One region of the Pandoraea sp. CB10b_02 genome, then DNA from elsewhere that is predicted to be linked to it. Evidence: predicted binding sites of a transcription regulator. Region 1 holds the regulator's gene; each other region holds the start of a gene.

Region 1 (4,421 bases):
TTCACGTACACGTTATTGACGTTGATGTTGGTAATGTTGGTCGTCTTGACGATCGCGGAGCGATTGATGTTGGTGATGTACGCCGAGCTCGCGTGATAGGCCGGACGATACGGGTCGTGCGGACCCAGCGCGAACCAGGCGAGGCCCACGCCGCCCGCCGCAAACGCCACGCCCCACGCATTGCCGCCGCTGCTGCCGCCAACCCAGCCGACCAGCGCCGGCGCGTACACGGGTCGCACGGCGGCCGGCCCCGGCACCCAGCACCAGCGCGCGTCGACATATGCCCAGCGGCCGTAGTGATACGGCGCGAAGCCCCAGGGTGCGTCGTCGATCCACGTCCAGCCCCACGGGTCGACCCAGACCCAGTGTCCCGTCCGATACGGCGCCCAGCCCGAGGGTACGTTGGAAGGCACCCACACGGCGCCGTAGGTCGGCGTCTCCTGCCATTGGCCGTAGTCGTCCAGGCTTTCGAAGCCCGTCATGTCCCGCGGCACGTAGCGCGCGGACACGGATGCGTCCTCCCGGGCATCGCGCTCGCGCATCCACTGATCGAACGTGTCGGCAACGAGCGGCCCGCTCGGTTGCTGCGTGAGGTTCTGCCCGACGAAGGCCACGCGCTGCCCCTGCTGCAGCGGCACCGACGCGCCCTGCCCATACGCCGTGCCCGCTCCGCGCCAGACGCTGACCGTGGTCACGCCATTCGGGTCGACGTCCACGCGGTATTCCCCGGCCTGCTGCGGCACGAACGCCAGATTCGGCGTATCGATCTCGTAGGGCTGGTTCGGGTCATAGCTGCGCAGGCGAACGCCAAGGGTGCCCTGCGTTACGTTCAGTTGCACATTCTCGTCGGTGACGGCCGAGAGCGCGACGCTGGTGGCGGGCCCCATGCGCACGGCCGTGCCGCCCACGTGCATTTCCGCGCGGCTGTTGCGCTCGACCCACACGGCGTCGCCCGTGGTGAGCGGCCGGTTGCGATCGGCATAACGCCAATCGTTGGTGCCGGCCGGGGCGTAGGTCACGGTGCCGGCAAACTCGTTCAGACGCGCGACCCGGCTCGGCGGGTCCGCGCTCTGTGCCTGTGCGAGCGCCGGAACGCCGGCCGCGCCCAGGGCTCCCAACGCGAGCCCGACGCCGAGATAGCGAACCACCGTCCGCCAGGAAATGAGGGGTTTCATAAAGACTCCGGGCCACTCCGGGCCATCACATCGATCACACCCATGACGCCGAACGCGGCATGCGTTGGCGGGCGCGCCATCTCGTCGCTCTGTCCGAATCTTTCGGCGGCCGCCATCGCGTCGGCCGCCGTCGGGGTGCCGCCAGGAACGCCGGTCTCGGAACACCGCTTCGCGCCCCGCTTCAGCTCACCACGAGTGACACTTCGAGCCTAAGCCCGCCGTATGTGACAGCGTGTAAGGGAATGCTACGGGGATGTAACCGGAAGGGAGCCGCCGGGCGCGGCGTCTCAATGCTGGCTGAGCGCGTTCGACAGCAGCTTGGCGGTGATGTCGACGATGGGAATCACGCGCTCGTAAGCCATGCGCGTCGGACCGATCACGCCGAGCGTGCCGACGACTTCGCCGTCGACTTCGTAGGGCGCGGTGATGACCGTCATCTCCTCGATCGGCACCAGGCTCGATTCGCCGCCAATGAAGATCTGCACGCCTTGCGCACGGCTCGAGACGTCGAGCAACTGCAACAGGCTCGTTTTGGACTCGAAGACGTCGAAAAGCTTGCGCAGCCGCTCCATGTTCGACGACAGGTCCTCCACGCCGAGCAGGTTGCGCTCGCCCGAGATGAGCACGCTCTCGCGCGTGGTGTCGGCCATGGCGTCGGAGCCTGCCTCGACGGCGGCCTGCATGAGCGCGCTCATGTCAGAGCGCAAGGCGTCAAGCTCGCCGCGCAAGTAAGCGCGCACATCGTCGAAACTGTGGCCGCCGAAGTGGGCGTTCAGGTAGTTCGCCGCCTCGACCAGTTGTGCCGGCGAATAGTCCTTCTCGGTCAGGATGATGCGGTTCTGCACGTCGCCTTCGGGCGTGACGATGATCAGCAGCACCCGCTTGTCGGACAGGCGCAGGAATTCGATTTGCCGGAAGGTCTGGCTGCGGCGCGGCGTAAGCACCACGCCCGCGAACTGGGACAGGTTCGAGAGCACCTGCGCGGCCGAAGCGACCAGTTGCTGGGGGCCGGCCGGCTGCAGGCGGTTCTGCACCTGCGACGCGAGCTGATGCACGGCTTCCTCGAGCGGGCGCACCGTGAGCATGGTGTCGACGAACAGCCGGTAGGCTCGCGGCGTGGGCACGCGCCCGGCCGATGTATGGGGGCTCGACACGAAACCGAGCGCCTCCAGGTCGACCATCACGTTGCGGATCGTGGCCGGCGACAGGTCGAGTCCCGAGTAGCGAGAAAGCGTGCGCGAGCCGACCGGTTGGCCATCTTCGATGTACCGTTCGATCAGGGTCTTGAGGAGGGTTTGCGCACGTTGATCTAGCATGGCAAAAATTGTAACGCGAAATATGCATACGCGGCGTGCGTCACCCCCGGAACCGGGCCCTCGGTGTGGCGCGCTTGCCAATGGTTGCTGTCATCGACTTATGGTGTAATGGCGGCATGAAAACAGGGAGCCCTTTCAAGACCGTAGCGCTCGTCGGGAAATACCATGCCGACGGTGTTGCCGAGCCATTGCTCACGCTGGCGGCATGCATTGCCCAGCGCGGGCATCACGTGGTGTTCGAGCGCGATACCGCGCGCAACATCGGCACTGCCGCCGACCGGTACGGCACGCTCGACATCCTCGAGATCGGCACGAGCGCCGATGTGGCCGTGGTGGTGGGCGGCGACGGCACGATGCTCGGCGTCGGCCGCCAGCTCGCCGCGTCGAAGGTGCCGCTCATCGGCGTGAACCACGGGCGCGTCGGCTTCATCACCGATATTCCGCTCGACGACATGCGTCAGGTCGTGCCGGCCATGCTCGAAGGGCATTTCGAAGCGGAGCAGCGCACGCTGCTCGCCGCGCGCATCGAGCGCGACGGCAAGACGCTCTACGACACCCTCGCCTTCAACGACGTGGTCGTGAACCGTTCCGGCATCTCGGGCATGGTCGAGCTGCGCGTGGACGTCGACGGCCGCTTCATGTACAAGCAGCGCTCGGACGGCCTGATCGTCGCCACCCCGACCGGCTCGACCGCCTATGCACTCTCGGCCACCGGCCCGATCCTGCATCCGCGCCTGGGCGGCGTGGTGCTCGTGCCGATCGCGCCGCACGCGCTGTCGAACCGCCCGATCGTGCTGCCCGACTCCAGCGACATCGTCATCACGATCACGGGCGGGCGCGAGGTCGGCGCCAATTTCGATATGCAGTCGTTTGCCGAATTGCGTCAGGGCGACCAGATCCTGGTGAGCCGCTCCGAGCATCAGGTAACGTTCCTGCATCCGGTCGGCTACAACTACTACGCCACGCTGCGCCGCAAGCTGCACTGGAACGAGCATATCTCCGACGAAGATACGCCGCAGAACTGACCCACGCCTTCTTCGACACCTCATGCTACGCAGTCTCTCGATTCGCGATTTCGTGATCGTCGATCGTCTCGACCTGGAGTTCTCCGCCGGCTTCACCGTGTTTTCCGGCGAGACCGGCGCGGGCAAGTCGATCCTGATCGACGCGCTCGCGCTGGCCCTGGGTGAGCGCGGCGACGCCAGCATGGTGCGCACGGGGCAGCCCCGTGCCGACATCACCGCCGAATTCGCCGCCGACGCCACCGCCCGTCCCGATCTCGAAGCCTGGTTGCAGGCGCAAGCCCTCTCGCTCGAGGAGCACGGCGGCGTGCTGCTGCGCCGCGTGCTCGACGCCAGCGGCCGCTCGCGCGCCTTCATCAACGGTACCCCGGCCACGCTCGCGCAGCTGCGCGAGCTCGGCGACATGCTGGTCGACATTCACGGCCAGCACGCTCACCAGCAGTTGCTACGCCCCGACGCGCAGCGCCGCCTGCTCGACTCGCATGCCGGCGCGGCCACACTGGCGGCCGACACGGCCGCGGCGCACAAGGAATGGCGCCGGCTGGTCAAGCGTTGCGAGCAGGCGCACGGGCGCGACCGCGAACTGCAGTTGGAGCGCGAGCGCCTCGAATGGCAGACGGCCGAACTCGACAAGCTCGCGCCGCAGGAGGGCGAGTGGGACGAGGTGAGCGCCGAGCACCGCCGCCTGTCCCACGCCGCGAGCCTCATCAACGGCGTTCAGGGCGCGCTCGACGCGCTCGCCGAGGCCGATGGCGCCATCGTGCCGTCGCTCGGCCACGTCGTGCATCAGATTCGCGAGCTGGCGGAGATCGACGCCGGACTCGCCGACGCGCTGGCCGCGCTCGAACCCGCCGAAATTCAGTTGCGCGAGGCCGTGCATTCGCTCACGCACTATGCGCAACGCATCG
Region 2 (4,421 bases), on a different contig from region 1:
ACGCATGCTTCAAAATGAACAGGAGTACTACCTTGATCGCGAGCACGATCAGGATTTCGGCCATGAAGCGGGAAGGGCGGGTGCGCCAGCGTTCGAGCAGCCAGGCGAGCGGGCCGGCGGCGGGCGAGCGTGGCGCCGCGGCCGATGCGGCCGTGGCGGGAGGCTTCAGACTGCTAGGAGAGTGGGTGTCCATCCGTGACGGCTCCTGGCGTCGAAAGTCGTGTTGTCCTTAACAGCGTCGACTTCCGGCGCATTTTGCCTTATCGCTTGAAATTGTCAAACTGTGGCACGCGGGGGCGCAGGCACGCGCGCAACGCCAGTTCGACGCGCCACCGGCGCCCTGACGGCGGTCGGCGACGAGCGGATTCGAGACACGGATTGGGCGCGGCGAACGGCCCCCGGGCCGCCCTTCGCACGCAGCATGGCTACGTACTAGCCGATTCTATCGACGCGGGTGGCGCGCCGCCTTGCGATGCATCAAGTTGCACGCAAACGGTCGATGAACTTTCGAAGTCCATAAAAAAGCCCCGCGATCGCCGCGGGGCTTTGGGAGCGTGTTGTCGGCGCCGGCGCCGCCAGGCGGCCTTGGCGCCATGCGGCGATTGGCCGCGCGGCTCAGGCGTAGGCTTGCAGCGCGCCCTTCATCTTCTTCATGGCGGCGACTTCGATCTGACGAATGCGCTCGGCGGACACGCCGAATTCTTCCGCCAGTTCGTGCAGCGTGGCGCCGCCGCTGCCATCGTCGTCGACCGACAGCCAGCGCGCTTCGATGATGCGGCGGCTGCGCGGGTCGAGCCGTGCGAGGGCCGTTTGCAGACCGTCGCTTTGCAAATGGTCGCGCTCGCGCGCGGCAATCACGGCGGTCGGCTCCTGATGCGTGTCGGCCAGATACGCGATCGGTGCGAAATTCGCGCTGTCGCTGTCGTCGCTATGGCCTTCGAGGGCGATATCGCCGCCGGACATGCGCGTTTCCATCTCGATGACATCTTCGCGCTTGACGTTCAGATCGCGCGCGACCTGATCGATCTCTTCCGGCGTGAACGCCTGCAGACCCTGCTTCTGGCTGCGCAGGTTGAAGAACAGCTTGCGCTGTGCCTTGGTGGTGGCGACCTTGACCGTGCGCCAGTTGCGCAGCACGTACTCGTGAATCTCGGCCTTGATCCAGTGCATGGCGTAGGACACCAGTCGCACGCCTTGCGACGGGTCGAAGCGCTTGACGGCCTTCATCAGGCCGATGTTGCCTTCCTGGATCAGGTCGGCGTGCGGCAGCCCGTAGCCAAGGTAGTTACGTGCGATCGACACCACCAGCCGCAGGTGCGAGAGCACGAGCTTGCGGGCGGCTTCGAGATCGTCGTGCTCGCGCAGGCGTTTGGCGAGCGTTTGCTCTTCCTCTGCGGAAAGCATGGGAATGCGGTGGACAGCCTGAATGTAGCTGTCGATATTGCCCAGACTGCCCGGCAGCATCAAGGCCGACGGGGCGAGAGCAAGGGCACGCGAAGTCGGCGCCGTGCCGGTGGCCGGCGTCGTCGGATGCAAAGTGGCGGCAGTACTCAAGTGGTGGACTCCTGGTTAGCCTCTGGGAAAGCATTTTAGCACTCTATCCAGATGAGTGCTAAAGACGTTAGAACCCTTACGGGACGGGAAGTTTCCGGCCTCTCGGGGTTTTCCAGCAGCCCCCGTCAAACGGGGGATCTCATCGGCGCAAACGTTACGCGGATGGTGTAAATTGCAACCCAAGCCGGGGGCGTTCGGCGCCGGCGAAGATGGGAGATCAGCATGGCTGGGAAGCATATCGACGCGGTACGTGCGCTCGAAACCGCGCGGTTTGACGCGATGGTCGAGGGCGACGTCGAACAACTGGACTTACTCCTGGCAGACGGCATGCATTACGTGCATTCCAACGGCAAACGCGAAACCAAACGCGAATTCCTCGACGCGCTGACGTCGGGGCGCCGCCGTTACCTCGACATCGATATCCGGGCGCAGGAACTGCGCCAGTTCGGCGACACCGTGGTCGTGACCGGCAAGGTCTGGGTCGAGCTGGAAACGGCGACGGGCTCGCTCGAGTCACAAATGGCCTACACGGCCGTGCATGTGCGCGAAGCCGAAGCGTGGCGCCTCATTTCCTGGCAGGCGACCCGCATGGCGTCGGCCGACTGATCCGCCGCTTCCCCGGTATCGCCCCGCTCCCCGTTCCACGGACGTTTCCTGTTGCTGCCCATTGCCGATCTGGGCCGATCTTGGCCGATCTGGGCCGGTCCTGGCCAGTCCGGACGGCCTCCGGCCGCCCCTGGCTGCTTTTGGCTGCTCCTGGCTTCTCCTCGCCGCTCATCGTGGTGCCGGCGCCGCGTCTGTCGCTCGTTCGCTACTCATCACGCGTGATCTCTCAGCTTGCAATTGGATGCGTTTCGGGACGAAATGTTCCGAAAAAACATGGGATTTTTCCGGTTTGAGGGGAAGTCGGCTGAACTTCGCGCAAATTTCGGTCTTGTAGCTCGGGTGTCGTCCGAATGTCGTCCGAATGTCGTCCGAATGTCGTCCGAATGTCGTCCGAATGTGAACGGATGTCGAATGGATGTCGAACGGGGGGGCCTGGGGCATGGCCGGCGCGACCATGCCGCCGTTAGCGGTGCGCCCCTCAGCCGAGCCCCAGTGCTCGCCGGATGACGCCAACCTGACGTGCGATCGGCGCGGGCAGCTCCACGTCGCCGGCGAGCACCGCCTCGATCCAGCGGGCGGTCGCCGCGGCGTCGGCCGCTGGCAGCAACGGCGGCGTGCCCGTCGCGCCGTCTTCCGCTTCCAGCCAGCGCCGGTGCACGCCGGCGCAGAAGCCCTCGATGGCGGCCTGACGGCGGGCGTCCGCGACGGGTTCGCCTTCCGTGCCCCGCGAGAGCAGCACGCCGGGGGCGGGGCTGTTGGCCGCATCGCGGAACAGCTCGCTGAGCGTCTCCCGGTATTCCGGATGCGTGTAGTTGACCAGCCGCAGCGCGGGGCCGGCAAACGGCTGCAACAGCTTGACCACCGTGTGTCCCGAATTGCGCACGCCCAGCGCGGCGCGCATCTCGAGTAGACGCTCGAGTGCCGGCGAGAGGGCCGCGATGGGCAGGTAAGCCACGCGACGCGTGCGCAAGGCCGCTTCGGCCTGCGCGCCGGACTCGCATGCCGCGTGCCCCAGTTCGGCAAAGATGGCCTGCGTGCCGACCCGGTTCGCGCCGCTGTGATGCTGCCCGTGGACGAGCACCGGAATGCCCTCGCGCGCCAGCAGCAGAGCCAGCAGCGGCGTCAGATTCGGCTGCTTGCGCGCGCCGTTGTAGCTGGGCAGCAACACGGGCGCAGGCGCGCCGGCGGGCGCCGCGAGCGGTGCAAAGGTGGCGTGGGCGGCGTCGAGCATGGCGCGCAGTTCGACGGGCGTCTCGCCCTTGATCCGGTAGGCGATCAGTACGCCGCCGAGCTCGGCCGGCGCCACGCGCTCGGCCAGGATCGCGTCGAACAGCGTTCGCGTTTCGTCCGCGCTGAGTGGGCGCGCGCCCTTGGCGCCGCGAGCGATGATCTTGAGCAGCGGCGCACAGGCGAAGGGAGCGGCAGAGGTCATGGCAGGTCGGAAATCGGTTCGAAGAGCAGCGAGCGGCGTCAGTCGTGGCAAGTGGCGGCAAGCGGTGGAAGTCGCGGCGAACGTTTGCGAGCGTGGCGACAGGCGGCGCGCCGCCTAGCGTTCATCATACGCAATCAAGTGTCCTTGCGGCCAGCGCTTGAAGTACCATCTCGTGTTCCGACGCAGCACCCGGCGCCTCAGTGCGCTGCCGGGCGTTCGCCTGCGTCCTCTCTCCATTTGCGTTAACCGAGGTCTGCCATGCCCACGCTGTACAGCTATTTCCGCAGTTCCGCCGCGTATCGCGTGCGGATCGCCCTCAATCTGAAGGGAATCGACTACGACACGGTGCCGGTGCACCTCGTGCGCGACGGCGGCGAGCAGCTCAAGCCGGCGTATCGGGCGCTGAACGTCAATGGCCTGGTGCCGACGTATGTCGACGGCGACGTGAATATCCATCAATCGCTGGCCATCATCGAGTATCTGGAAGAGACGCATCCCACGCCGGCGCTGCTGCCCGCCGACCCGGCGGCGCGCGCGCACGTGCGCGCTCTTGCGCTCGACATTGCGGCCGACATCCACCCGATCGACAACCTGCGCGTGCTGCGCTACCTCAAGCACGACCTGGGCGTCAGCGAGGAGCAGAAGAACGCGTGGTACGTGCACTGGATCGTCGAGGGCTTCAAGGCGCTCGAAGCCCGGCTCGCCGCCCGGTCGTCCCAGGGCGGCTTCATGTTCGGTGACACGCCGACGCTGGCGGACTGCTGCCTCGTGCCGCAGGTCTACAACGCCAATCGCTTCAAGGTCGACATGACGCCGTTCCCGCGCATCG
Region 3 (4,421 bases), on a different contig from region 1:
GGCACAGCCCGCGATGTCCTCGCCTTACGCAAGAGGCATGCCACCTCGTCGACATTTCGAAGGAATCGCGTCGCGCAATATGAACGGCAACGTGTCGACGATCTGGCATCGAAATTGCGAACGATTGGTCATGGCGTTCGTTGACGACGCACTTGGCGCCAATTCGGAACGCGCCCGCACTGGGGCGGTGCGCGAATGTTTCAAGACGACACACGATGACCCTGACACTTCCTCTGCCGGAACCCGAGGCCCGCGCCACCGAAGACGCCCGCTTCGGCGCGCTTCGCTCGCACGGCCGCTTCGACTACCTGCCGATCACGGCGCGCGACACGTACCGCTGGCCCAACGGCGCGCGGCTGGCCGTCTATCTCGGCTTCAATCTGGAGCATTTCGCCTTTGGAGAAGGGCTGGGCGCAAGCCTCGGCCCCGCCTCGCCGCAGCCGGACGTACTGAACTACAGCTGGCGCGAATACGGCAACCGCGTCGGTGCGTGGCGCTGTCTCGATCTGTTCGACGAACTCGCCATGCCGGCCGGTGTCATGCTCAATACGTCGCTGCTCGATCACTGTCCCGAACTCGTGCAGGCGTGCGTCGCGCGCGCAGACGAATTGATCGGACACGGTCACACCAACGCGCATCGGCAGAGCGATTTCGAGTACGCGCACGAGCGTGACCTGCTGGCGCATTGCCGTTCGCGCATGACCGAGGTGACCGGCTACACGCCCTCGGGATGGCTCTCGCCGTGGATCTCGGAGACGCATCACACACCGGACCTGCTCGTGCGCACCGGCTACCGATACACGCTGAACTGGTGCCACGACGACCGCCCGGTGCGCATGCGCACGGCGCACGGCACGCTGTGGTCGGTGCCGTATCCGCAGGAATTGAACGACATCCCGATGATTGTCGGACGTCAGATGGACGGCGCCGCGTTCGCCGACATGATTGCCGACAACTTCGACGAGATGTACGCGCAAGCCGAGCATCCGACGCGGGGCCAGCCGCTCGTGATGGGTATTGCGCTGCATCCGTACCTGGTCGGACAGCCATATCGTCTCCGGCATCTGCGGCGTGCGCTCATGCCCATCGCGGGCGCGGCGCGGCGCGGCGAGATCTGGATCGCGACGCCGGGCGATATCGCCGCGCACGTGGCGTCGGTGAGCGAGGCCGATCCCCACGCCGTCATGGGATGAGCGCATCATGCCGCTCAAGCCATATTGCCCGGATTGCGCCGCGCACTCCGGGGCCGGAGCGTCGACTCTATTGCCTTCGCCGTCTAGTTCACCTTTGCCGCATTCGCCAGCCATGCCAGCAGACAAGCCCGTCGCGCGTGCGCGCCGCCACGCCACCAATGCCGCCAGCGCCAGCGGGGCGGGGTCCGACGCAGGCGCGACCGAATCCCGTCTCCTCGCCCTGCATTCGCCCGTGGCAAACGACGACGATCAGAGCGCCGAGACCCGCGTCGAAACGCATATCTATCGCACTATCGTCGATGGGGTGCTCGCGCATCGGCTCACCCCCGGCACGAAGCTTCCGGAGCCCGAGCTGTGCCAATTGTTCGACGTGGGACGCGCGCTCGTGCGGCGCGTGCTCGAGCGCCTGGCGCACGACGGCATCGTCACGCTCAGGCCGAACCGGGGGGCGGTGATCGCCGAGCCGACGCCGGAAGAAACGCGCGAGATATTCGAAGCGCGTCGCGCGCTGGAGCGTTCGCTGGTGGCGCTTGCCGTGTCGCGCGTGACCGACGACGACCTTGCCATGCTGCGCCGCCAACTGGGCGCCGAGCACGAAGCGATGCACCGCTTCGACCAACCGTCGTGGGCGCGGCTGGCGAGCGACTTCCATTTGCGCGTGGCGGCGCTTGCCGGTAACGCCGTGTTGCTGCGTTACCTCACCGAGCTGATTTCGCGGTGCTCGCTCATCGTCGGACTGTACGAGCCGCCCGGCTATGCGCCGTGCGAACATGAGGAGCACGCGGCGATCGTGGCCTGTATCGAGCAACGCGACGCCGCCGGTGCCATCGCCCGCATGCACTCGCATCTCGAAGAACTCGAGCGCCGCATCGAGACGACCCGAATGCGCGGGCAGAAGAGTCTGGCCTCGCTGCTCGGCTTACCGGTCCCCGCGCTCGCGGACGACGTGCCGCCCCTGAGCCCGGCCAAACGCATTGCCCGCAAGCGGGCCTGAGGACTTCGCATGGAAATCGACTTTCGCGAAATCACCGCGTATCAGCGCTACAAGCTGATGGCGAGCCTGATCGTGCCGCGCCCGATTGCGCTCGTCACGACGATCAACCATGGCGGCACCGTCAACGCCGCGCCGTTCTCGATGTTCAACATGCTCGGTGAGGAGCCGCCGATTGTGATGCTCTCCATCAACCGGCGCGACGACGACTCGCTCAAGGACACCGCAACGAACATTCTGCGCGACCGGGAATATGTCGTGCATCTGAGCGACGAGGCGATGACCGCGCGCATGCACGCGTGCGGCGAGCGCCTGCCGCCGACCGAGAGCGAGCTCGCCCACGCGAGGCTCACGCCGACGCCGAGCAGCCTCGTTGCGCCACCCCGGATCGCCGAGGCGCCCGTCGCGTTCGAATGCACGTTATGGGAGACGCTCGAGACGCCGAGCCGCCACATCTTCATCGGGCGTGTCGAGCGCATGCATGCGCGCGACGATCTGATCGATACCGAGACCTGGCGCGTGCGGTTGCAGAACTATTTCCCCGTAGGGCGTTTCGGCGCGAGCTTCTACGTCGATACGCGCAACCGCTTCTCGCTGGAGCAGCGAGACGGTCAGCCCACCGCCACGACGGCCGTCGACGAGATGTAGGCGGCGATGTCGCCGACGTGACGCCGCCCTGCGACGTGGGCGGCAACGCGCCCCGGGGCGGGCGCCACCGCCATGTACGAGAGGGCCTGTCCGGTCGTCCGTCACCGCGTGCGTCCACGCGCCGCGTCTCGGCGAATCTCGGCGCATCTCCGGGAAAACCCCGAGTCTTGAAATCGTAAAACCCCGTCCCTATAATTAGCACTCGTTGGCGCAGAGTGCTAACGCCATGAATTCACCGAATATGCAAACAGTTGCATATTCAAGTTTTCACGATCTCACAGAGAGAAATGAGGAGCTTGTAATGAACCTTCGTCCCTTGCATGACCGCGTTATTGTCAAGCGCCTGGACAACGAAACGAAGACCGCATCGGGCATCGTGATCCCGGACGCCGCAGCTGAAAAGCCGGATCAGGGCGAAATCCTGGCCGTCGGCCCGGGCAAGAAAGACGATCAAGGCAAGTCGATCGCACTCGACGTGAAGGTGGGCGACCGCGTTCTGTTCGGCAAGTACGCCGGCCAGACCGTCAAGGTCGATGGCCAGGAACTGCTGGTCATGCGTGAAGAAGACATCATGGCCGTGGTGGCCAAGTAAGTCTGTCCCCCACAGACATCTACGTAAAGCATTCAAGGAGTTAATGCAATGGCAGCTAAAGAAGTCGTTTTCGGCGATTCCGCTCGTGCCAAGATGGTCGAGGGTGTCAACATCCTCGCTAACGCCGTCAAGGTGACCCTGGGCCCGAAGGGTCGCAACGTGGTGCTCGAGCGCAGCTTCGGCGGCCCGACCGTGACGAAGGACGGTGTGTCGGTCGCCAAGGAAATCGAACTGAAGGACAAGCTCCAGAACATGGGCGCGCAAATGGTCAAGGAAGTGGCTTCCAAGACCAGCGACAACGCCGGTGACGGCACCACCACCGCTACGGTGCTGGCTCAGTCGATCGTCCGCGAAGGCATGAAGTATGTGGCCTCGGGCATGAACCCGATGGACCTCAAGCGCGGCATCGACAAGGCTGTCGCCGCTGCCATCGAGGAACTGCGCAAGATCAGCAAGCCGTGCACGACCAACAAGGAAATCGCGCAGGTCGGCTCGATCTCGGCCAACAGCGACACGTCGATCGGCGACTACATCGCCAAGGCGATGGACAAGGTCGGCAAGGAAGGCGTGATCACCGTCGAAGACGGCAAGTCGCTGCAAGACGAACTCGACGTCGTCGAAGGTATGCAGTTCGACCGCGGCTACCTGTCGCCGTACTTCATCAACACCCCGGAAAAGCAAGTCGCCGTTCTGGAGAACCCTTACGTTCTGCTGTTCGACAAGAAGGTCTCGAACATCCGTGACCTGCTGCCGGTGCTCGAGCAAGTCGCCAAGGCTGGCCGTCCGCTGCTGATCATCGCCGAAGACGTCGAGGGCGAAGCCCTGGCAACGCTGGTGGTCAACAACATCCGCGGCATCCTCAAGACCTGCGCCGTCAAGGCACCGGGCTTCGGCGACCGCCGCAAGGCCATGCTGGAAGACATCGCCATCCTGACGGGCGGCCAGGTCATCGCCGAAGAAATCGGCCTGACGCTGGAGAAGGCCACGCTCAACGAGC

Evidence for each region. The regulator HrcA, encoded in region 1, represses chaperone genes, less so after heat shock. The targets are predictions, from matches to a motif close to TTAGCACTCNNNNNNNNNGAGTGCTAA.
Region 2: the regulator HrcA is predicted to act here: its motif matches at 1,590-1,616, upstream of rpoH (RNA polymerase sigma factor RpoH).
Region 3: the regulator HrcA is predicted to act here: its motif matches at 3,028-3,054, upstream of groES (co-chaperone GroES).

The regions. Positions count from the first base shown of each region.
Region 1 covers NZ_NJGW02000003.1:276,746-281,166, forward strand. The annotation lists gene CDN36_RS04735 (DUF6600 domain-containing protein) at 1-1,175, opposite strand, end outside; gene hrcA (heat-inducible transcriptional repressor HrcA) at 1,463-2,491, opposite strand; gene CDN36_RS04745 (NAD kinase) at 2,608-3,516, shown strand; gene recN (DNA repair protein RecN) at 3,539-4,421, shown strand, end outside.
Region 2 covers NZ_NJGW02000004.1:135,576-139,996, reverse strand. The annotation lists gene cydP (cytochrome oxidase putative small subunit CydP) at 1-193, opposite strand, end outside; gene rpoH (RNA polymerase sigma factor RpoH) at 616-1,554, opposite strand; gene CDN36_RS05735 (nuclear transport factor 2 family protein) at 1,777-2,160, shown strand; gene ybiB (DNA-binding protein YbiB) at 2,639-3,592, opposite strand; gene maiA (maleylacetoacetate isomerase) at 3,851-4,421, shown strand, end outside.
Region 3 covers NZ_NJGW02000007.1:40,936-45,356, forward strand. The annotation lists gene CDN36_RS09310 (polysaccharide deacetylase family protein) at 216-1,193, shown strand; gene CDN36_RS09315 (GntR family transcriptional regulator) at 1,306-2,187, shown strand; gene CDN36_RS09320 (flavin reductase family protein) at 2,197-2,832, shown strand; gene groES (co-chaperone GroES) at 3,134-3,424, shown strand; gene groL (chaperonin GroEL) at 3,473-4,421, shown strand, end outside.